DNA from 2 places in the Limosilactobacillus panis genome. Region 1 is predicted to be linked to the other one. Evidence: predicted binding sites of a transcription regulator. Region 1 holds the regulator's gene; the other holds the start of a gene.
The links. Region 1 encodes Rex, which represses fermentation and respiration genes when NADH is low (regulators of the CRP and FNR family bind a similar motif). Its sites were predicted from a motif close to TTGTGAANTANTTCACAA; they were not measured.
Positions count from the first base shown of each region.

Region 2: a site for Rex is predicted at 1,468-1,485, ahead of adhP (alcohol dehydrogenase AdhP). Genes of this name have one in related genera too.

Region 1 is NZ_CP081855.1:579,198-582,621, reverse strand. Features, by position in the region: gene groL (chaperonin GroEL) at 1-472, opposite strand, end outside; gene groES (co-chaperone GroES) at 533-817, opposite strand; gene KZE55_RS02665 (redox-sensing transcriptional repressor Rex) at 1,184-1,825, opposite strand; gene KZE55_RS02660 (ABC-F family ATP-binding cassette domain-containing protein) at 2,057-3,424, shown strand, end outside.
Region 2 is NZ_CP081855.1:1,615,899-1,619,322, forward strand. Features, by position in the region: gene KZE55_RS07825 (CtsR family transcriptional regulator) at 1-168, opposite strand, end outside; gene adhP (alcohol dehydrogenase AdhP) at 420-1,442, opposite strand; partial or broken gene KZE55_RS10540 (IS30 family transposase) at 1,649-2,521, shown strand; partial or broken gene KZE55_RS07840 (glycerate kinase family protein) at 2,746-3,424, opposite strand, start outside.

The DNA.
Region 1 (3,424 bases):
TACCAACTTCAGGGTTAGCAGCTGAAATAGAAGCGATTTGTTCAATGTCACTCTTGGTCTTAACGTCGTGTGACATCTTCTTTAATGCATCAACTGCAACTGCAGTAGCCTTTTCAATCCCGCGACGAATACCAACTGGGTTAGCACCAGAAGTAACGTTCTTCATTCCGGCATTGACAATTGCTTGGGTTAAAACGGTAGCAGTAGTAGTACCGTCACCAGCAATGTCGTTGGTCTTGGAAGCAACTTCGGCAACCAGCTTAGCACCCATGTTTTCGAATGGATCTTCTAATTCAATGTCCTTAGCAATCGTAACACCATCATTAGTGATGTTTGGATTACCATACTTTTGACCTAAAACAACGTTCCGACCCTTCGGACCCATGGTGGTCTTAACAGTGTCAGCTAACTTATCAACACCGGCAAGCATTGCACTCCGTGCGTCTTCAGCAAATTTAATATCTTTTGCCATTAATTGTCACCTCAAAAATAGAATAGATTTTATTTAAGCGATTATATTATGATTCAACAACTAGTCGAGAACTGCGACTAAGTCCTTTTCGTGAACAACCAGGTATTTTTCACCGTCGTATTCAACTTCATTGCCGGCATACTTGTCAAACAATACCCGGTCGCCTTCCTTAACAGCTGGAGCAAGCTTTTGTCCATTGTCGAGGGTCCGACCCTCACCAATGGCAATAACCTTACCAGTAGTTGGCTTTTCCTTTACGTTGGAAGCAAGGACAATTCCGCCAACTGTCTTTTCTTCTTCAGTTTCAGCTTTAAGAACAACGCGATCTCCTAATGGTTTTAACACGTTAATCCCTCCATCTTGTTAATTTATTATTTGCTTTTAGCACTCTCACTTGTTAAGTGCTAACCGCAATTTCTACTATACCATCTTTCTTTTAAAAAGCAATAATAAAGTTTGACTAATTTTGACTTTTAAATTTATGCCAACATTCACACATAAACAAAAAGGGGTTGTGACATAAGTCTCCTATATAGTTAAAAATGCTACAACGCAGTACACAAAGGGACTCTAGTGTTCGGAAAATCCGAACACTAGAGTCCTCTTTGTGCTTTATAAAGACTTGTTTCGCGTCGAAAAGCGAACTAGCAAGCTAGTTCTGTTTCACTCCCTCTTCCAAACTAGAAAAGGCAATACAAGCTCACCATTTTCCTAGTCGTTGTCATTAGAGTAGTTCTTAATGAAGTAGATTAAGGTTTGTAATTCATTTGTCAAATCAATATTTTGGACCTGAACACCTTTTGGAACGGACAGGCGAACAGGTGAGAAGTTCAAGATTCCTTTTACCCCCGCATCGACAAGCTGGTCAGTAACGTCCTGGGCCTTGTCTCCTGGTACAGTTAAGATAACGATATCAATCTGCTGTTCTTGTAACTGCTTTTTAATATCGCTAGCCGGGTAAACGGGAATCCCGCTCTTAATCTTGTTTGCCAGCTCTGGTTTGTTGTCAAAGGCAGCACTGATTCGCAGGTTAGTATCTTGGTGGAAGTTGAAGTTCAACAAAGCACTCCCTAAACTGCCGACTCCAACCAGAGCAACACTTACCAGGGAATCCTGGTGCAAGATTACCTTAAAGAACTTCAAAAGACTGGCAACGTCATAGCCGTAACCCCGCTTTCCGAGTTCACCAAAGTAAGAGAAGTCCCGCCGAATGGTTGCGGAATCAACCTGAACAGCCTCCGATAATTCAGTCGAGGAAACCCGTTCCTTCTTTGCGTTTAGTAATATCGTCAAATAACGATAATAAATTGGTAAGCGTCGTGCTGTTGCGCGTGGTATCTTTTTGGTAGCCATCTTTGTCCCCCTGTTTCTTTACTCCAACCATGGTTATTCTCCCGGTCAATTACCGGATTCTTAGGATTTTTAACTGGTTGGGTACACTTGTGAAATTCGTTTCCTAATTATTCTAGCAATTTTCATTAATTTTGTGAAGCGGTATACAAAACAATTTCACCTTTTTAAATAAATTGAAATGAAATCTGCTAAAATAAACACTGTTATCATATGATTTAGCGAGGTTTCAAAATGATTCTTTTGCAAGCAAATGACGTCATGCGTCGTTTTGGCGCGGATGTATTGTTCCATAATATTAACCTGCAGGTCCAAGACCACGGGCGAACCGCCTTGGTAGGTCGCAATGGTGCAGGAAAAACAACCCTCTTAAAAATGATCGCTGGAATTACCACTCCCGACGAGGGGACCATCAGTAAGGTCAAAAATTTAAGCATTGGTTACCTAGCCCAGGACCAAGGACTTGATAGCCAAAACGCAATTTGGGCAGAACTGGATACCGTCTTTGCCCCTCTTCATGAGCAGGAAAAGAAAATTCGTCAGTTAGAAGAACAGCTGGCGAGTCTCGACACCACTAGTTCTCAATACCAACAAGTTATGACTACTTATGACCGCCTGCAAACCAACTATAAGAAGGAAAGCGGCTTTGAATATGAGTCCCGGATGCGGGGAATCCTGACGGGCTTTGGCTTTGGCGAGGAGTATTACAATACGCCCGTCAACGCCCTTTCCGGTGGTCAGAAAACAAAGCTAGCACTGGCCAAGATCCTCCTCCAGGCCCCCAATTTGCTAATTCTTGACGAACCGACCAACCACCTGGACATGAACGTCTTGGCCTGGTTAGAAGATTACCTAAAGAGTTACCAGGGGGCCCTGCTAGTGGTATCCCACGACCGTTACTTCTTAGACCACGTGGTTAAGGATGTATACGACCTGGATAACCGCACACTAGTTCATTACACCGGTAACTATACCCAGTTTGTCCAACACAAGCAGGAACGACTGAAGGCAGAATGGAAGCACTACGACCAGCAGCAAAAAAAGATTGCCAAACTAGAGGACTTTGTTAACCGCAACATCGTCCGTGCTTCAACCACTAAACAAGCCCAGGCGCGGCGGAAACAGCTTGAAAAGATGAACCGGCTTGAGCGGCCAACCACTGATGATAAGTCTATTCACTTCCACTTTCATAGTGACAAAGCCAGCGGTAACGAGGTGTTAGACGTTGACCACTTGAAGATTGGCTATGAAAACCAGGTTCTGGCCGGTCCCCTCTCCTTCACCGTTCGCAAGCCCCAGCGAATTGGGATTATCGGCCCCAATGGGATTGGTAAGTCCACCCTTTTAAAGACTATCCTGCACCGCATCCCCGCCATCAGTGGAACCATCAAATTGGGTGCCAATCTTGATATTGGTTACTATGACCAGGAACAGCAGCAACTGCACGCGGACAAGACGGTCCTCAATGAAGTGTGGGACGACCATCCGGAAGTCCCCGAAAAGGATATTCGATCCTTACTAGGCAGCTTTCTCTTTGTGGGAGACGATGTTTACAAGGTTGTCCACGATCTCTCCGGGGGTGAAAAGGCCCGGCTAGAACTG
Region 2 (3,424 bases), 1.0 Mb from region 1:
GTAACCGTTCTGAATAGTAAACCGAGTCTTAATTACATAGTTAATCTGCGAGGGAACCACGTCAAAATGGTTAGCAATCTCTGACCGCCGAATCTCAATCTGTGCAGAGTTGCCGAGAATTTCTTTTAAATATGCTTCAATCACATCCGAAATGCTCTTATTTTCCATTTGTCCGCCCTCCATTTATTGACTAATCTTGACCATTATTTTATCATAAGTCACCTTTTTTTCCCATTTAAAACACTTGAAACAAAAAGAGACCGGCAATGCCAGTCTCTTTTGAAGGTCACGCATAACAACTCTCATAGCCTGATATGAACAATAACCGAGCCGTGCCCTGTCAATCATTGTTCTAAGTCTAATCCACTCAGTTGTTATGCGCTTTCTTATCATAAATTAATCAATGTTAAGTGTGATGCTTACTTTTCGAGAGAGAAGTCAACAACATTCCGACCAACAACCTTGTTGTCCTTCAGTTCTTGAATCATATCGTTGATTTCAGAAAGCTTCCGGGTGTGAACGATTGGGTGAACCTTACCTTCAGCACCGAATTGGAAACATTCAGCCAAGTCTTGACGGGTACCAACTAAGGAACCAGCGACGATAATCCCATCGAGAACCGTCTTAGCAATGTTCAACTTCATGTCACCTTGTGGAAGGGCAACCGCAACTAAGCGGCCGTCTGGACGAAGGGAGTTAATAGCTTGGTCAAAAGCAGCGGTAGTAACAGCAGTAACAACTGCGGCGTGGACACCGCCAACCTTTTCTTGGATTTGTTCATCAACATTGTTATCGTGACGGTTGATGCAAATTTCAGCACCATTTTCCTTAGCAGCCTTCAGCTTGTCTGGGTTACCATCAACGGCAATAACGTGAGCACCAAAGACGTTGTGGGCAAATTGGATACCGAGGTTACCAAGGCCACCAGCACCAACGATTGATACCCATTGACCAGGTTTGATGTCAGCAACCTTCAGTGCCTTGTACATAGTAACACCGGCACAAGTCAGCGAGGTAGCTTCAACAGGATCTAATCCTTCTGGAACCTTGACAGCGTAGTCAGCTGGAACGATACATTGTTGTGCCATTGCACCATCAGCTGTGTAACCAGCATTCAGGACGTTACGGCAAAGGGTTTCACGACCGGTCAGGCAGTATTCACAGTGGCCACAGCCCTTGAAGAACCAAGCGATTGATACCCGGTCCCCAACCTTCAAACTAGTAACGCCAGGAGCAACCTTTGATACACGGCCAACACCTTCGTGGCCAATAATCCGGCCTGGCTTCTTACCGAAGTCACCGGCAGCACAGTGCAGGTCAGTGTGGCAAAGGCCACAGTATTCCATATCAACTAAAGCTTCGCCAGGCTTCAAATCACGAAGCTTGACATCCTTAACAGTAACGTACCCATCTACTGGATCATTAATAACAGCAGCTTTCATAAGCTAAAATCTCCTTCTCAAAGACATGTTATACTTTTCACAATTATTATGATATCAGAACTAGTTTATTTTTTAAAGCCCGTTTTGAATAATTTTATTAATTTTAGTTAGCCGGATTTACAATCTAAGTGCAACATCATAAATTAAACAAAAAGGCCATGAAGACCTAAACTTAAATTGACCAAAAAATAAGAAAGGTGATCTTCATGACTCAGATTGATTCTAACATTCCTCGTCACTACCATCAACTAACTAGTGAGCAGCGTAGACAGATTGAGGCACTACATGATCTGAACTGGCCTAATGCCGCAATCGCCAGAAAGCTTCACTGTCATCGGTCAACGACGGGGCCATTTCTTCTTTAAGCTCCTAACCAAACAGCTGGGCAGCCAATTTAACGCGATGAGTGTGGACGAGTTTATTGGCCAGTTCAAGTTAAAGTTTCCTGACCAGTTTTGTCCGTCAACGCCAACTGTTTACCGCTATATTGACCAGGGACGGTTAGCCATTAAGAATCTTGATTTACCACAGAAGCTAAGTCGGCATCTAAAAAAGCACCATCGTTCCCACTCTCGGCAAGCAGTGAAGCGGCTGGGAGTTTCAATTGAAAAACGCCCGCAAAAGATTAATCAGCGCCAACGTCCTTTTGATTGGGAGGGGGGATTTAGTCAAGGGGGTTCGGCGGAAGAATCAACCAGCCCTGATGACCCTAACAGAACGCTTAACGCGCTTTGAGATTGTCATTAAGATTCCCAATTACCGAGCAGGAACCTGTCGTCAAGAGCTTCAGAAGGTGATTAATTACCATCCAAACTGGTTTAACTCGATCACTTTTGATAATGGTGCCGAATTCTCTACATTGGCTAAAATTAGACATGCCAAGATTTACTTCGCTCACCCGTACTCACCTTGGGAACGCGGAAGCAATGAAAACAATAATGGACTGCTTCGTCAATTCTATCCCAAGGGCCAACCCATTAAGCAATCCCTTCTCTACCTCTACCAAGCAGTCCAAGCCCCGCAAGCTTCTTCACTACCACACCGCTCAACAATGTTTTCATCAATATTTAGCTTCATAGCCATGTTGCACTTGAGTTGACAATTCGGGTTTACAAATCAACTAAGAAAATAGCTCTAGTTATTTAAAAACATGATATACTGAAGTCATTCTAAGGCGGTCGCTCTAATTGACAGAGCGCTTAAAAGTCCCTTAGTAACCTAATTTTTTCAATTTCTGTAATTGATAGGTTACTAAGGGACTTTTTATTTATCTGGCAGATTGCAAGAAATAACTTGAACGAATTTAGTGACGTAGATTAAGCAAGAAGATCTCAATTGGTGTATGCCAATTACTTACCCTAATCAAACGCGCAACGTTTTCCGCAGTTTGGGCAATATCATTAGGGGCATCACAAAGAGCCTGTTTTAATGACTTCGCGCCAGCAGGAGTTGCAAAAATCGCATCAATTGCACCTGTCGTATAAAGGCTATTACCCCCCCTACCGATATTACCAGCTAAGACAATCACCGGTGCTTTGGGGGCAACACTCTTGCATGCCTTTGCAACGCCATAGGGGGTCTTGCCAAATTTGGTCTGGAAGTCAATCCCCCCTTCACCGGTAAAAACAAAATCAGCATCAGCAGCTTTTTTCTTTTAATTTTGTAGCGGCAATTACCAAATCTACGCCATGCTGCATCTGAGCATTGGTAAACACTAACAGTCCTGCCCCAAGTCCACCAGCTGCTCCGGCCCCGGCGAGCTTCTCAACTGATTGACCGGTCCTTCTGGTAATCACTTCGGCATAGTGGTGAAGGTTTCGATCAAGAATTTTTACCATTTCCGGAGTTGCTCCTTTTTGGGGGCCGAAAATAGGCGCGGTGCCCTTGGGACCAGTCAATGGGTTCGTGACGTCTGAGGCAATCGCAATTGTTGCTTTAGCGATACGTGGATCAACCTGTGAAGTATCGATCTGCGCTAGTTC